Regions from separate parts of the Proteiniborus sp. DW1 genome, predicted to be linked through region 2. Evidence: riboswitches for the same ligand, from Rfam matches in the RefSeq annotation. Region 2 holds a riboswitch; the other holds the start of a gene.
The links. Region 2 has a riboswitch for cyclic di-AMP ahead of eam (glutamate 2,3-aminomutase). Riboswitches for the same ligand answer to the same signal wherever they lie in the genome.
Positions count from the first base shown of each region.

Region 1 (9,080 bases), on a different contig from region 2:
ACCTTAAGCTCTTCTACAGCTTGTTCATATGGTATCAAAAGTCTTTCCCAATAAAACATCATAATATATCCCCTGCCTTCTGCCTTATTATTTGCAATATATAAAGCATATTCTAACCAGCAAATACTAAATATTTATTACATAGACCTAAAAATATTATACTACTTTTGAGATAAATAAATCAACTAGACTCATAATAGTATAATAATTGATTGAAATAGAAAAAACCAGAAAATCTCTGGTTTTTTCTATCTAAACTTTACTTTATCTCCATCAAATGAATCTATAATTACTAGTGATTTTAGATTAACACCCTGTTCTCTTAGGAGCTTTCCTCCATCTTGGAAGCCCTTTTCTATTACTATACCAATTCCCTCTAGAGTAGCCCCACCTTTATTAATAATATCCATAAGACCTAATGCAGCCTGTGCATTTGCTAAAAAATCATCAATAATAAGAATATGATCATCTGGTTTAATATATTTTTTTGATACCTTAATCTTATAGGTTCTCCCCTTGGTATATGAGTAAACATCACTTTCATAAGTTTCCTTATCAAGATTCTTTGTTGCAATCTTCTTAGCAAACACTACTGGAACATTGAAATACTGGGCAGTAATACTTGCTATAGCTATGCCTGATGTTTCAAGTGTTAGTATTTTTGTTATCTTTCTATCATCAAAAAGTCTTTTAAATTCTTTTCCTACCTCATTTAGAAACTTAATGTCTAATTGATGATTTAGAAAACTGTCAACCTTTAAAATATTCCCTTCTTCTACACTACCTTCTTCTAATATCTTTTTCTTTAGCTGTTCCATCTCTTTTCCTCCCTTACTATAAGTTCATATAAAATTAAGCTTTATTGATATGCTTAGTACCTTAAGGTTATTATTAAAATAATAACATAAATGGCATTTATATAAAAGTGTTTTAAAAATATTATTTGCACCAAAAAAAGACTTCAGCATAATATAACATATATAATTTTATATTAGGAGGTTTGGTGCATGACAGAAAACAAAGGTCTATTTGGCGGATTATTAGGTGGTGAATCTGAGGATAGTCTAATATTCATTATACTAATAATATTAGTAATATTCTTTTTATTCGGAGGCGGATTCGGAAAGTATTAATCTTTATTAAGCAAATGATAGGACTATATAAGTCCTTTCTTTAATTTAATTTTTAAAAAAACTTTTATAATCTAAAAACATACAATATATTAGTCATGAACAGTAAGTGTAATTAGATTTATAAGCGTTATATTATAATGCTAATTATTTTGGAGGTGGTTCATACTTGAAAAAGTTTAATGTAGCTATTGTAGGTGCTACTGGTATGGTGGGTAGAGCATTTCTAAAAATACTTGAAGAAAGAAAATTTCCAATAAATAATTTATACCTTTATGCTTCTGCTAAATCTAGAAACAAAAAATTAAAATATGAAAATAAAGAATATATTGTAGAAGAATTAAAGAATAGTTCATTTAATAGGGATATAGATATTGCACTTTTCTCTGCTGGTGGTGAAATAAGCAAAAAATATGCTCCTATTGCAAAAGAAAAAGGAGTTATTGTAATAGATAACAGTAGTGCATGGAGAATGGATAAGGACGTTCCTCTTATAATACCTGAGGTAAACCCGCAAGATATAACATGGCATAATGGAATTATTTCAAATCCTAATTGTTCCACAATTCAAGTAGTGGTTCCTTTGAAACCACTTCACGACACATATAAGATAAAGAGAGTAGTATGTTCAACTTATCAAGCAGTATCTGGTTCAGGTGTTGGAGGTATTAATGATTTAGAAAATGGAATGAAGGGATTAGAACATACTAAGTATCCTCACCCTATTGCATACAATTGCTTACCTCACATAGATATCTTCATGGAAAATGGCTATACTAAGGAAGAAAGGAAGATGATTGAAGAAACTAAAAAAATATTGAATGATTATACTTTAAAAATAACTACCACAACTGTTAGAGTCCCAGTAAAAAATTGCCATAGTGCTTCTGTAAATATTGAATTTGAAAGAAGCTTTGAAATAGATGATATATTTAAAATCCTAAATGAGAGCAAAGGAATTATAGTCCAGGATGATGTTAAAAATAACATTTATCCAATGCCCTTAACCGCAGATGGAACAGATCAAGTATATGTTGGTAGAATTAGGAGAGATTTTAGTGTTGAAAATGGATTGAATCTTTGGGTAGTTGCTGACAACATCAGAAAAGGTGCTGCTACAAATGCAGTTCAGATAGCTGAATTAATTACAAAAAAACTATAAATATTTGGGCTGGCTATGCCAGCCTTATATATTCTAACACACATATGGAACTATAGATTTAACAGTATATACCTATTTTTATATAATCTGATTGTAGTTAAAGCCTAGGATTTTCATTATCTTTTATTGAGTAGCATGTGAATAGTAGCTCCATTTAAAACTTTTCCAGCTACTTTATATACATCTTCTGCTTTTATATTATTTAAGGCCTCTAAATCCTCTGAAAAGCCATCTATCCTTCTATTCATTAGCATCTGGTGGAGTACATAGTTGCACAAACCTTCTGAGTCCTCAAGAATTGATGCTATTCCAGTTTTCATAGCTTTTTTCATTAGACTTATGTTTCTCTCATCTATGACTATATGCTTGTTTACAATGTTTTTAATACAATTATCTATCGTTTCTTTAGCCTCCAAAATATCATCCTCAGATGCAGAACAATAAATATATAAGGTTTTTATATAATCAGTTACATCTATTTCTGAATAAACATCATAAGATATTCCTTTATCTTCTCTTAAAGCCCTAAAAAGAATGGAGTTTGCGCTTTTACCAAGCTTATGGTTAAGAATCTCTAGTGCAAGTTCTTCATCTCTAGTTAGGTCATAAAAGGTGTATAGGTACACAATGGTATTCTGCTCTATCTCTTTTTTATATGAGATAACCTCTATACTTCGGTTCTTTTCAGTTAATATCTTTTTCTTTTTTAGTACTTTCCTTTTCCATAAACTAAAATACTTCTTAACCATTTCAATAACTTCCTCATGAGCTAATGAAGACACTATGCTTATTACAGTATTATTGGGAATATAGTACTGTTCATAAAAAGATACTATTTTTTCTCTAGTAACATTTTTAATGATACTTTCTTTACCTAATATATCATATCTTAGTGGGCTTTTCTCGAAACCTACACTATTTACCCTACTATAACTATAATGCTCTACATCATCATAACCACTTCTAAACTCTGCTAGGATAACTCCTCTTTCTTTTTCTATTTCTTTGGAAGGAAAAGTAGAGTTTATTACCATATCTGATAATATCTCCAAGGATTTTTCTAACTCCTGAAGAAGTGCAGTTATTGAAAAAACAGTAGATGTATATGTTGTATAAGCATTATATGAACCTGCCCTATCTTCTAAATCTTGATCTATATCAATATTAGTTCTTGTTTTGGTTCCTTTAAAAAGCATATGCTCAATAAAATGACAAAGTCCCTTTTCATTCTCCTCTTCATTAACAGCACCTACATCAATTCCTAAGTGAATAGAACAAAGCTCTGTATCTTTTTTTATAGAGACTACCCTTAAGCCATTATCTAGGATTTGATCCTTCCAATCAAAAAATTGTTTATTCATTTTTTTAAACTCCTAATCTAATAAAAGAAAATTTTTTTGCTGTTCTAAGTTTATATATTTAAACTCATTACCTAAGATATTATAAATGATTTTAATACAATTTCATAGTCAAAATAGACTTAAATTACTAAAAAACTGTATGCTAATACTCATACGATTTAATCCAATTCTTTTCTTCCTTTCAAATAGAAAATTCAGCTAAAATAACCTACTAATATAAACTTCTTGTCTTAAAGTAATCATATATCCAATTACATTGTCAATCTATTTATATATTAACGCTTACTCCTATTAATAGTGGTTTAATATGGCCTAATATGTAATTTGTTCTAATCTTGAATAAAGGTTGACATAACTTTTTTGGACCTATATAATAACTTTATGCCCAAAACACTATGCTTGCTGAATCCTATATATTTAGGTACGGAGGAACCATTAAAGGGGTTAATCTATGAGTCTCATAGTAGGGAGCCTTCTATCCCGAACCCGTCAGCTAACTTCGGAAGCAAAATAGGAAGGAGTGTTTTCAATGAAAATACGTAAAAGAGGAATTGTAGTATTAATTTTAGTAATAGTATTAATCTTACTGAACATAACAAGTGTCTTTGCTACTGAAAATTATACAGTTTTAAAGTTTAGGAGCAGGGGGCCAGAAGTATCTAAATTACAACAGACTTTAAATAATAAAGGCTTCTGGGCTGGAAATGTTGATGGTATCTTCGGTCCCAGAACTGAAAAAGCAGTTATTGAGTTTCAAAAAGCTAACAAGATACTCATTGATGGAATTGCAGGTAGACAAACTCAATCATTATTGTATAGAACTTCAGCTTCACGTGGGACAAACTCTGGTAGCAGTAACACAGACTTATATTGGCTTTCTCGTATTATCCATGCAGAAGCTGGTGGGGAGCCATATAGAGGGAAAGTAGCTGTAGGAAATGTTGTCCTAAACAGAGTGGCTTCAAGTGATTTCCCTAACACGATAAAGGGCGTAATATTCGAATACTATAAAGGTATTCCTCAATTTAGCCCAGTAGAAGATGGAACTATCTACAATAGCCCATCGGAAGAAAGTATACAAGTAGCAAAAGATGCTCTAAATGGTGTTAAGCCAGTAGGAGCTTCAACTTACTTTTTCAATCCAGATAAAGCAGCAGGTAAATGGATTATAAATAACAAGACATATGTAACACGTATCGGTGGACACGTGTTTTACAAATAGTAAGATTAATAAATAAGTGACAAGAGTACACTCTCCTGTCACTTATTTACATAATTTCAAGTACTACCTGACAATGTTCACTGTCCATAATATCATAATGGACCTGTGCATCTATCAGTTTGTCCTTTAATCTTTCAGTCACTATAAAATAGTCAATTCTTCAGCCTACAGTTCTATCTCTTGCTTCTCTCGTATAGTACCACCATGAATATATCTGCTTTGTCTGTATAAAAATATCTACTTTTTCCTAGCAATCATTTCTATTTCAACCTGTGCTCCTAATGGCAACGACGCAACTCCTATTGTAGTTCTTGCAGGATATGGGCTTGAAAATTGTCTTTCATATACCTGGTTCATTGCAGAAAAGTTATCCATATTTGTAAGAAATACATTTACCTTAACCACATCATCAGGGGTAAGCCCTGCAGCTTCAAGTACGCTAAACAGATTTTTAAAGCACTGCTCAGTTTGCTCCGTAATACTACCTTCTACGAGCTTGCCTGTATTTGAGTCTATAGGAGTTTGTCCTGAAAAATAAACTGTATCTCCTGATTCTACTGCATGTGAGTATGGACCAACGGCTACTGCATCCTTAGCATTAAATGCTTTCCGTGACATAAAAATCTTCCTCCCTTTTAACTTATAGTATCTGCCTCTTAGCATGTATTTTATAATAATTTCTTTCAGCAAAAATTACATTTATGAACAATTTTATTCTCTTCTATATAGAGAACTATAACATAAAAGCCCTGATTAGGCTTTCAGTCTAGTCAAGGCTTTCTCTGTAAAACTATATTCTAGCTACACCATCTTCAATAGCTGCTTTCTTAACTGCTTCTGCAACTGCCACAGCTACTTCCTTATTAAATGGGCTTGGTATTATCATATCTACGCTTAGCTCATCTTCTTTAACTACATTTGCAATTCCATATGCTGCTTGAATTTTCATATTCTCAGTTATTCTACTAGCCCTTACATCTAAAGCACCTCTGAATATACCTGGGAATGCTAGAACATTATTTATTTGATTAGCAAAATCAGATCTTCCTGTTCCTACTATAAAGGCTCCTGCTTCCTTAGCATCATCTGGCATAATCTCTGGTATCGGATTTGCCATAGCAAAAATCATTGGTTTGTCGCCCATTGTTCTAACCATGTCTTTAGTTAAGCAGTTAGCTGAAGACACCCCAATAAAAACATTCTTACCAACTATAACATCCTTTAATTCACCATTTTGTGAACTTCTGTTTGTTATTTCAGCCATTTCCTTTTTAATTGGATTTAAGTCCTGCCTATCTTTAGATATGGCTCCTTTTGTATCACATAGGATTACATCCTTTACACCAGCACTTAGTAGAAGTTTTGCTATTGCAACACCTGCTGCCCCAGCTCCATTTATTACAACTTCTAAGTCTTTAAATTTTTTTTCTGCTAATTTTAATCCATTTATAAGTCCTGCTAATACTACTATAGCAGTTCCATGCTGATCATCATGGAAAACTGGTATATCTAGCTCTTCATCTAATCTTCTTTCTATTTCAAAGCATTTTGGTGCAGCTATGTCTTCTAAATTTATACCTCCAAACACAGGCTCTAATAGTTTTACTGTTCTAATTATTTCTTCTATGTCTGTAGTATTTAAACATATAGGAAATGCATCTACATCTGCATAATTTTTAAATAATATTGACTTCCCTTCCATTACTGGAATAGCACCATATGGTCCTATATCTCCTAATCCCAACACTGCTGTACCATCACTTACTACAGCAACTGAATTCCCTTTAAATGTATATTCATATACCTTGTCTTTACACTTCGCTATTTCTTTACATGGCTGAGCTACCCCTGGTGTATATGCCATAGATAAATCATCTTTATTTTCAACTTTAACCTTACTTTTAATACTAACTTTACCTTTGTTTTCTCTATGCATTTGTAATGACAATTCATTATAATCTTTCATGAACCTTATCCTCTCCTATTTGTTATTTTCATATAGATTGTTTCCGTAAGTATCTATACATACTATTAAAGGCATATTTTCCACTCTTAATTTTCTGATGGCCTCTGTACCTAAATCATCATAGGCTACTACTTCTGATTCCTTAACAGAGCTTGCTATTAAAGCACCTGCACCACCTACTGCTGCAAAGTATACTGCTCCATACTTTTTCATGCCTTCAATAACTTCATCACTTCTTAATCCCTTTCCAATCATGCCCGATAATCCTAGTTCTAGTAGGGGAACAGTCATACTATCCATTCTATAGCTAGTTGTAGGACCAGCAGCACCTATAACCTTTCCAGGCTTTGCAGGAGTCGGGCCAACATAAAAAATCACTGCATCTTTTATATCAAATGGAAGTTCTTCCTTGTTTTTTATTGTTTCCATTAAGCGTTTATGAGCAGCGTCCCTTCCTGTATAAATTGTACCTGTTAGAGAGACTACATCACCAGCTCTAAGTTCTCCTAACACATCCTTAGTTAGTGGAGTGTTTATCGATTTTATAGTCATTTTTTTCACCTCTAGTCTAAATATAATTATAAAACTATGGTACTATGTCTAGAAGAATGGCAGTTAATATTTACTGCTACTGGAAGCCCAGCAATATGTGTAGGATAGGACTCAATATGCACGTCTAATGCAGTAGTAACTCCTCCTAAACCCTGCGGACCTATTCCTAATGTATTTATTTTCTCTAGTAGTCTTTCTTCTAGTCTTGCAAGATGTTCTAACTTGTTCCTAGATCCAATCGGCCTAATTAATGAATATTTTGCTAAATTAGCAGCCTTATCCATAGTACCTCCTATGCCTACCCCTACTATAATAGGTGGACAAGGATTTGGTCCTGCATCTTTAACTGCCTTTATTACAAAATCAAATACTCCTTCTTCTCCATCTGAAGGCTTGAGCATTTTAACTTGACTCATGTTCTCACTGCCAAAGCCCTTGAACATAAGCTCTATTTTAACTTTATCTCCTGGCACTATATTGTAGTAAATAACTGCTGGCGAATTATTTTTAGTATTATTTCTAAGAAGTGGATCATCTACAACTGATTTTCTTAAGTAACCATCTCTATAACCATCAATTACACCTTTATTTATGGCATCAGTTACATTTCCATTTACAAAATGAACTTCTTGTCCAACCTCTACAAAGGCTACCACCATTCCTGTATCCTGACATAAAGGTATAGCCTCTTCCTTGGCTACTTCTGCATTCTTAATTAACATATCCAATATCATATTTCCAACGGTGGAGCTTTCTTTTTCTTTAGCCTCTTTAAAAGCATTCATTATGTCTTCTTCTATGAAAATATTAGAAGATATACATTTCTCTGCTACTAGCTTTTGTATGATATTTACATCTATTTCTCGCAATATTGTCACCTCATTTTGATTTTATATGCTACGATTCACTCATATTCATGTTCCTATATTCTATGAGTAAGTTCAAAATCCTTCTTTATCGACAAAAAAGATTGTTTTCTAGGATAGACTATCTGTTATTAATCCAATAATCAACCTAGTTTCTTTACAATTTGAACAAAACGTAATTTATTAAATATTCTTTATATTTCAACGATTAGTAGATGTTGCCATGAAATGAACATCAGTAAGATTTTTTTAAGACATAGTTCGACATCTAGTTGATTATTTTATTAAAAAGGGCTATAATTGGTTTGCATGTGATATTTGTTGTTTTTTTAAACTACATGAGTAAAAAGTTAAAGCCTTATAATTTTAAGTTCAGGTAGAGTATTCTCGGTCTGGACGTTTAGTCATGTTGTTTTAAACTAATATCTATTATCTAAGTTTCAATACAATAATCATCCATAAGGGGGATAAATAATATGAGTATAACAGACAGTTTCACCAATTTTAGAGAAGAAAGCGATTCTATAGGTACGAAACAAGTTCCTATAGATGCATATTACGGTGTCCAAACCTTAAGAGCAGCTGAGAACTTTAATATAACTGGTACTAGAATGCATGAAGAATTCATAAATAGTCTTGCTCTTGTAAAAAAAGCATCTGCAATAACAAATAGAGAAGTTGGATTGCTAACTAAAAAGATTGAAAGTGCAATTGTTCAAGCATGCGATGAAATACTTGTAGGAAATCTTCATGATGAGTTTATTGTTGACCCTATTCAAGGTGGAGCAGGTACTTCTGCTAATATGAATATAAATGAGGTT
Region 1 is NZ_FMDO01000030.1:66,970-76,049, reverse strand. Features, by position in the region: gene DW1_RS07345 (GTP diphosphokinase) at 1-65, opposite strand, end outside; gene DW1_RS07340 (xanthine phosphoribosyltransferase) at 249-818, opposite strand; gene DW1_RS15915 (hypothetical protein) at 1,008-1,133, shown strand; gene DW1_RS07335 (aspartate-semialdehyde dehydrogenase) at 1,300-2,292, shown strand; gene DW1_RS07330 (M16 family metallopeptidase) at 2,409-3,653, opposite strand; cyclic di-AMP (ydaO/yuaA leader) riboswitch at 4,044-4,176, shown strand; gene DW1_RS07325 (cell wall hydrolase) at 4,183-4,875, shown strand; gene DW1_RS07320 (RidA family protein) at 5,113-5,493, opposite strand; gene DW1_RS07315 (NAD(P)-dependent malic enzyme) at 5,666-6,841, opposite strand; gene DW1_RS07310 (Fe-S-containing hydro-lyase) at 6,857-7,393, opposite strand; gene DW1_RS07305 (fumarate hydratase) at 7,420-8,262, opposite strand; gene DW1_RS07300 (aspartate ammonia-lyase) at 8,736-9,080, shown strand, end outside.
Region 1: it holds a riboswitch for cyclic di-AMP, as region 2 does, so the genes downstream of both, DW1_RS07325 (cell wall hydrolase) here and eam (glutamate 2,3-aminomutase) in region 2, are expected to answer to the same signal.

Region 2 (9,080 bases):
TTATTATGAAAATTATAACATATACTTCCATCCTTTACAATAGAAATATTTTTATCTATTTATAAATTATATTATTTTCATGTCCAAAAAATTAATACTATTTTTTAATTAGATAAATAGGAAACTAAGTATTTTCGCTAACCTTTATACTTTTAAATAAAATCCCTTATATTTTGAGTCGGATAATTCTCATATCTTACCACTTTACCTTCCCAAGTTCTAAACATGATATAGTCTTTTCCTCTGGAAACTAGATACTGTGGCAATAAAGGTGTTTTTCCTTTTCCTTTTGGTGCATTTACTATATATGTTGGTATAGCCATACCTGAAGTATATCCTCTTAAATACTCCATTATCTCTAATCCATCATCTACAGAAGTATTAAAATGCGAAGTTCCTATAACATGCTTAGCATGGAAAATATAATAAGGCTTTACCCTGATTTTAAGTAATTCCTGATTCAACCTTCTCATAACAAACTTGTCGTTATTTATTCCATTTAGCAATACTGCCTGGTTTCCAAGTGGAATTCCAGCATTGGCTAGCTTTTCACATGCCGCCTTTGATTCCTCAGTTATTTCTTTAGGATGATTAAAGTGAGTATTTATATATACTGGATGATATTTTTTAATTATATTTACCAAGTCATCTGTAATTCTCTGAGGCATAGTAACAGGAACTCTAGAGCCAATCCTGATATAGTCAACATGAGGTATGGAACTGATTTCCTTTAGTATCCAATCTAACCTATTATCCGGTAATGTAAGCGGGTCTCCTCCAGTAATAAGCACATCTCGAATTTCTTTATTGTCTCTTATATATTTAATAGATTCCTCAATCATCTCAGTGGATGAATGTTCATCTTTTTGTCCAATATTTCTTCTTCTTTGACAATGTCTACAATACATTGCACATTCATTTGTTACATTTAATATTAGCCTATCTGGATATCTTCTAGTTAAACATCCTGCTGGGTTAGTGTATTCTTCCGCCATGGGGTCAGCATCTCCTGAACTCTCCATCACTTCCATAATTGAAGGAATACAAAGTAGTCTTATGGGATCATACTTATCATCCTTGTCTATCAAACTTGCATAATATGGTGATATAGCCCACCTATATTTTTCCCCAATTTTTCTAATATTGGATTTTTCCTTTTCGCTTAGGTTTATAATTTTACTTAATGTATCTACATCACTTATTCTATTGGTAAGTTGCCACCTATAGTCATTCCAGTCCTCATCAGTTCCATTTAGTAATCCTAATATCTTGAGCTTTGCCTCCTTATATTCTTCTGATAAGTTTAAGCCAACTGGAATACTATCCTTAATATCTAAATAATCCTGAATTTTAGATTTTAACTCCTCTGCTCTTTTTAATGAAATTTGTTTTTTCCTGTTCAAAGTTTCTTTCATCAAATACGCTCCTTTCACTTTTAATATCTTTATTATCTTGTAACATAACAAAAAATAGGAAATGAATCCTAGGTATATAAATCAACACATCCTCATTAATAATTGAAAAGTTAGGATAAGAGTAAGGATATAAAATAGTTGAATCGATAACAACTTTCATGATATGCATAGATTGGACTTTAGAAATGTTATCAAAATCTATGTTGCTATATTATGTAAACTGCTTTTTTCAATAAAAAAACCACGAGGCTTCATGGTTTCTATACAAGTAAAATTACTGCCCCTTTCTACGCTTACGAGGTTAGCTGCCGGATTAGGACTAAAGGGTAGCCCCTCCTAAATAGGATTCACCCCAGAAATTGGTTCCCCCGCTTCTTAAGAGAATTCAGCATTATTTTTTATATTATCATAATAAAATTTGTCTATAATTATACCACAAGACATTGAAAAATGCAAATTTATTTTCTAACTCTTACTTGGTACTTCTCCCAGTAATTTTAAATTTTTCTTAATCTTTAAAGGGTTTTTACTAGACAAATTGAATATTATCAATGTAGCTTTAATACAAAATAGTAGTGACTTAATCTCTTTTTTGTTGTTCCTATTTTAGATTTTATTAGTTCCTATAATAGCAATACATAACTATATTTAGGGGGGCATATATTATGGAAAGAAAAAAATTGGAGTCTATGGGGTTTGGAACCAAAGCTATACATGGAGGTCATAAAACTGATGCTGCTACTGGTGCACTAGTAACTCCTATTTATCAAACCTCAACCTTTGTATTTGATACTGCCGAACAAGGGGGAAGAAGATTTGCTTTAGAGGAAGAGGGCTACATCTATACTAGGTTAGGTAATCCTACAAACTCTCAAGTTGAAGAAAAGGTTGCTATATTAGAAGGTGCAGAAGCTTGCGTATCCACTGGCTCTGGTATGGGAGCAGTATCTTCAACTTTATGGACAACATTAAAAGCTGGGGACCATATAGTAGCTGCTGAAACTCTATATGGATGTACTTTTGCCTATATAAATCATGGGCTTACTAGATTTGGTGTGGAGGTTTCTTTTGTAGATACTAGTGATCCTGAAAATGTGCGAAAAGCTATGAAGGAAAATACAAGAGTAGTATATTTAGAAACACCTGCAAATCCAACACTGCTTATTACAGACATTAAAGCAATATCTGATATAGCCCATGAAAAAGAAGACTGTATAGTAATAGTAGACAACACCTTTGCCACACCTTATATCCAAAGACCTATAGAGCTTGGAGCTGACGTTGTTCTTCACTCTGCTACAAAATATCTAAATGGTCATGGAGATGTAATAGCAGGTTTCGTAGCAGGAAAGCAAGAATTTATAAATGAAGTACGTCTCTTTGGGATAAAAGATATGACTGGCTCATGCTTAAGCCCCTTTGATGCATTCTTAATTATGAGAGGCATGAAGACTCTTGAGATAAGAATGGAAAAACACTGCCAAAACGCTATGGAAATTGCTAAATTCCTTGAAAGTCATCCAGCAGTTAAGAAAGTTTACTATCCAGGACTAGAAAGCTTTGAACAATATGAATTAGCTAAAAAACAAATGAAATTACCAGGAGCAATTATTGCCTTTGAGTTAAATGGTGGGATAGAAGAAGGTAAAAAAGTTATCAATAATACTCACCTTTGCAAAACAGCTGTAAGCTTAGGAGATACAGAAACACTAATACAACATCCTGCTTCTATGACTCACTCTCCTTATACGCCTGAAGAAAGAGCAGCTGCTGGTATTAGTGAAGGCCTGGTTAGATTATCCGTAGGTCTTGAAACTTGCAGTGATATAATAAATGACTTAAAAAATGCTTTAGATATGATATTATAAATTTATGATAGAGGATGTTGCTTAACTAAATAAAAAGAGATTCTTCCCTTACGTCTAGTGTGACAGCTTGCAAAGCACGTCATTCTGAAAACGCAAGTCCGAAGAATCTCTTGATTTTTTATATAAAACTATATATTGTATATAATGCAATTGCCCCTTATATTAAAATCTATTTAGATTTTTGTCATAGCTGTTTTCTATAGAGTGAGGGACTTATACCAATTCTTTTTCTAAACACCGTGCTAAAATGACTTTGACTGATAAAGCCACATAATTGGGCTATTTCATTTAATGAATACTGCTTACCCTCAATTAACTTTATAGCTTCTTCAATCTTCTTATCTAGTATATATTCATGTGGAGTTTTTCCAGTTTCCTGCTTAAATATTCTAATAAAGTGATACGGACTTAGATTACATACTTTACACAAGTCCTCAATACTAATATTGCTGTTGTAATATTCCTCGATAAATTCTATAGCTTTGTTTATATGAGGCTTATCTGAATAAACTTTCTTGCTGATTTTACTTGTTATGTTACTATCTATTTCCCTAAGTAACTGTACCGCAATCTGAATACTAAGGCTATCTAACATCAATGTAAAATTAGATAATTTGTTAGTTGCCTCATATATAAACTCTTCTATAGAATTCATAAGTCTTCTACTTACTACATAATTATCTAAGATAAATTGCACATCTGTCTTACCACAGGCATTGTATGCAATTTCCTGCATGAATTTTTTATTAACAACTATTGCTATATATTCTTTTGTGGGGACATCCTCAGTGACTAAAATTGGCTGACCAGGATTCAGTACCATAGCCCTGTTCGCCTTAAATTCATAAACCCTATTTCCTATTTTTGTCGGAGGAGGAGTAACTGTTGGGATTGAAATATGATAATTATTGAAGCAGGATTCTACGTTTGTAATAAATTTATCTGGTTTAGCAATGGATATATTATTGCTTGCGTATATTTTTAAGTCTGAAGTATATTCATCAGGTAACTTCTTAAATAATATATCGTCTAACTTTAACATAGTAACTCCTCCAGTAAATAATTATTAAATTCTATCAACAGTAGAGATCGCATTTAAACATTGCTTTTACCGTTCATAACCTCTATTCATTAACCTGAACACTTATATTAATACTTTTATCTTCCACACTGTATATTACTTGCACATAAGCATTTTCATCTAGTGTTGCATAGTAGCTTTTGGTTGAGTTGTCAGAAAACTCAGAGATGTCATTCTCAAAACCTTTATCCTTTAGCTCTTCTATATACTCTTTAAAGACCTTTTCATCTATTCCTTCTATGCTAATCATAGATAGGTTGTTAGAACTAATTACCGATGTTATATTGCCCTTTTTAAGCTTTGGTAAAAGATTAGCAGCTTTCCCTTCTGGCCATTCAGAACCACCAAAAGTAACTTCTTGCCCATCTTCTTTTATTGTTAGTCCTCCTTTATCAAAATCTATATCAGCCTTGCCACCTGTAATTTTACTTACTACTCCTTCTGTTATTTTTTCCGATATCTTTTCATCTACTTTTTTTCTAATGCCACAGGCTCCTAGAGTAAATAGGATAACAAGTACAAGTATTATTGCTAGGATTCTCTTAACCATTTCTTCCCTTCCTTTCTCAGTTATATTTATAAGCTATACAAATCTGAAATTATACAGGATTTATTACTTCAATATCTTATATTTACCTATAATAGGAAGTTCCTTTACCTTTCCACCAAGCCCATTAACAAGACCTATAATAGCAAATATGAATACTACTACAGTAAAAATGGGCAATAACAACCACCCAATAATTGGTATTAAACTTAAAATAATGCTACCTGCAAAACTTACAATCAATAATATTAACCCTTGATTAGCATGATATTTTGCAAACTTAGAATCTGGGCAAGCTAATAAAGGTAAGAAGAAGATAATATAAGCAAGTCCTGCCATTACCTTGTTTTTTTCAATATCCTCTTGTTCAAAGACTGGAACTGTATCCTTGGTTTGATTGTAATTATTTTGTTCTGTCATTTTAATACCTCCTCATTTTTTCAGTTTATTATATTTTCACTCTTAGTTTACATATTTTCCACTAAAAAAGTAATCACTCTAGGGGTGATTTTAGGCTAGAAACCGCATCATCTCTTGAGTGATTTTTAAATAATGGGGTTGGTCTATTCCATAAGCGCCTATATTGGTAAGTTAACCTTTATATGTTATAATAAGGTTATTACTAAGTATTTTATTAATAGCAATATTCCATATCATAACTTTGATACAAATAATACTTTGAAATAATTTTAATTAGGGGTGTAATATGAAAAAGTTATTATTTGTCTTTATAATTTTATTTTCTATACTTATGATAGTATTAACTGGCTGCAATGAAAGTACAAAAGTGAGCTCGAAAAACCCAATAACTCTAGATCTTTGGCATAATTATGGTGGTCAGCTAAAAGAAACTATGGATTATATGATTGATGAGTTTAACGAAACAATAGGTGCTGAAAAAGGCATCATAATAAATATCACGTCCATCTCAGGAAGTTCAACGCTTCACGAGAAGCTTGTTATGGCTGCAAATGATGAACCTGGAGCACCATCTCTTCCTGACATAACCTCTGCCTACCCTAGAACAGCTCTAGTACTGGCAAAGAAAGGACTTCTTGCTGATCTTAATAAGCAATTTACTTCTGAAGAACTTTCTAAATATATACCAGAATTTATACAGGAAGGGCAAATACAAGATGATGGTCTCTACGTTTTCCCAACTGCTAAGTCTACGGAAGTTTTATTTGTCAATACTTTTTTGTTTGATAAATTCGCAAATGATACTGGTGTTAAGCTAGAGGACTTACAAACATTTGAAGGAATTATAAGAGTAGCTAATCTTTATTATGACTGGACCGATAGAAAAACACCAGATATTGAAAATGACGGTAAGACTTTTTTCATGGCAGATTCCCTTTTCAATTACTCTCTAATAGGGTGCAAACAACTAGGTGGAAATTTTATTGAAGGCAATTCATTTAATCTTACTTCTAATCAATACAATAAGATATGGGAAAATTATTTTGAGCCTGCTGTTTTAGGGCAGGTAGCTATATTTGATGGATATGCAACTGATTTGGCTAAAACAGGGGATATAGTTTGTTCAATAGGATCAACTGCAGGTGTATCTTTTTTCCCTACTACAGTTACATACTCAGATAATACTTCAGAGCCAGTCAAACTTGTTATATTACCGTACCCTATATTTGAAGGCGGTCAAAAAATAGCTATACAACGTGGTGCCGGCATGAGCGTAATTAAGTCAACAGAAGAAAAGGAATATGCAGCAGGTATTTTCTTAAAATGGTTTACAAGTCCTGAAAATAATATTCGCTTTATATCATCAACTGGGTATCTCCCTGTTACAAAAGAAGCTTTTGGTGAAATAATGTCAAAAGAAATAAATAATATACCAAATGAAAATGTTAAAAAACTACTTATGACTTCTAAGCAGATGCAAAAAGAATATACATTTTATATCCCTCCACTATTTGATGGAGTTGATGAATTACAGAAGCAATATGAGAATAAATTAAGGGAAGCCGCAACAAAAGGTAAGCAAGCCTACATTGAACTTCTGATAAACAATGAGTCAGAAACAGCATATAAAGCTGTCTCTAAGAACATGTATAATGATTTTATTAACTGCTTTCCTATAAGATAGAATCTAGAAAGAAGGAATGTTTTAGTTGAAGGGAATATTATCTAGTAAAGAAAAAATTAATATATTAAAGCATAAGCTCCAGAAATCTGCCGAGCTTGGTATACCTATGGGCCAGAGACTTTTTCTATTTTTGATAGTTCTTGTGTTCACTATTATTCTTGGAGTTATTGGAATTCTTATGATAACAGGAACACTTACTGCTGGATTAGTAGAAAGTGAAGAACTTGTTGAAAATGAATTGATACATGCTTATAAAGAAATTAGACAACAATATGGTCAGTTTTCAACTCATGCTATAAATTTTTCAAGGGAATTATCTAGAAGTATTGAAAAAAAAGCAGATGATTTAGGCATATCTTTATCAAACTTACAAGAGCACCCTGAAGCTCTAGAAGAAATCATATCTAATGAGCTTGAACAAGCCTTGTTTTTTCTACAAATATCTAAGGGTAGCGGTGTATTCTTTATTCTAAATGCTACCGTCAATCCTAATCTTGACAATTCACATGATTCAAGAGCAGGATTATATATAAAGAATATGGAGCCTAACATAATTAATTCCTCTTCACCAACTATAATAGTATTACGTGGCTTTCCAAGTATTAGTCGAAACAATTTCCTTTCACTCCATGCTCAGTGGAAAATGGAATTCGACATTAGTAATGCTCCATATTATTATGAACCTATGGTTGAAGCTAATTTACATAAAGGGCTTCCTATGTCTAGGTTATATTACTGGAGTAGTTCATTTGTGTTTCCTAATACTAGCGAGGAAGTAATGCTTTGTTCTGTGCCTTTAATAGACTCAAAGGGTAATGTCTTTGGTGTAGGTGGACTTGAGGTAAGCTCTATGCTTTTTAAGCTAACCCACGCTCCAAATAACCGTGATTTTAAGCGCTTATTCTGTGTTCTGTCACCAGTAAAAAATGAATCCATAGACTTCGATAAGTCTTTGATTGCTGGTAGTTTTTCAGCTAGAGTAATATCAAGAAATGAAAGTATGCTTAGGATAGTTGAAAACAAGAATTCTTTTTATTCATATAAGCAGAATGAAGGTAACTCATATTGGGGAACCCATATGCCTATAAAATTATATCCAGAGGACTCTGTTTTTCATGATGAAAACTGGGTAGTTGCACTTATGATGCCAAATGAAGATATTGTAGCCTCTGTAGCTCAGCTTAATTTGATGCTATTCTCTTTATTAGTTTTGCTTTTTGTGCTGGGTATATTTGCTTCATTTTTCCTAAGCAAAAGATTTATTAAGCCCATTTCTGAGGGTTTGGACATCATAAAATCCTCACATCTAAGTGAGGCACCTAAAACTAAAATTCCCGAGATAGACGATATAATTGATTTCCTTTCTAATAATAGAGAATCAATTGAAAATACAGCTACTGAGGTTTTTTCATTTTCAATACTGGATGAATTTATAGAAAACACTAAGAAACTCTCTCCTGCAGAACGCTCTGTTTTTGACCTCTATGTAAAAGGTCACACAGCAAAAGAAATAGCCGAAATACTCTATATAAGTATAAACACAGTAAAGACTCATAGCAAACGTATTTATAGTAAGCTTAATGTCTCTTCAAGAGATGAACTTCTCTTATATATCAGTATGTTAAAGGAAGTAGGAAAGGAATTTGAATAGCGTAAGAGGCACACTACTCCACATTTAAAATTACTGCCCATAATATTCATTTTAATACATTAATTGGAATATTATGGGCGAAGTAAAAATGTAAACTATTTAATTGATATTAATACAATCTAAAACTAGTTCTATTATTAGCTTATCTATAATAATCGAAGTAGCTTAGGGCATCATTTCTAAAAATGTTCCAATTCTTGTTCCAATCTGTCCCATATCGCTTTGAGAATAATCCGTTTCTATACTTATATAGGGTTTATTCTTCTTTTCAGTTATAAATCTCTTTATGGAGTAGCTCTCAACATTATAAGTATGACATGCCTGAAGTATTACCTCCACAACCCCATCTATTTTATATTCATCAATTACTTTTGAGAGCAAATCTAGCCTATCCTGATTAGGCGACATTACTGA
Region 2 is NZ_FMDO01000056.1:6,825-15,904, forward strand. Features, by position in the region: gene eam (glutamate 2,3-aminomutase) at 153-1,415, opposite strand; cyclic di-AMP (ydaO/yuaA leader) riboswitch at 1,691-1,816, opposite strand; gene megL (methionine gamma-lyase) at 2,081-3,283, shown strand; gene DW1_RS13520 (helix-turn-helix domain-containing protein) at 3,468-4,325, opposite strand; gene DW1_RS13525 (DUF6591 domain-containing protein) at 4,408-4,914, opposite strand; gene DW1_RS13530 (magnetosome magnetite crystal formation protein family) at 4,978-5,331, opposite strand; gene DW1_RS13535 (ABC transporter substrate-binding protein) at 5,618-7,015, shown strand; gene DW1_RS13540 (LuxR family transcriptional regulator) at 7,041-8,666, shown strand; gene DW1_RS13545 (double-cubane-cluster-containing anaerobic reductase) at 8,832-9,080, opposite strand, start outside.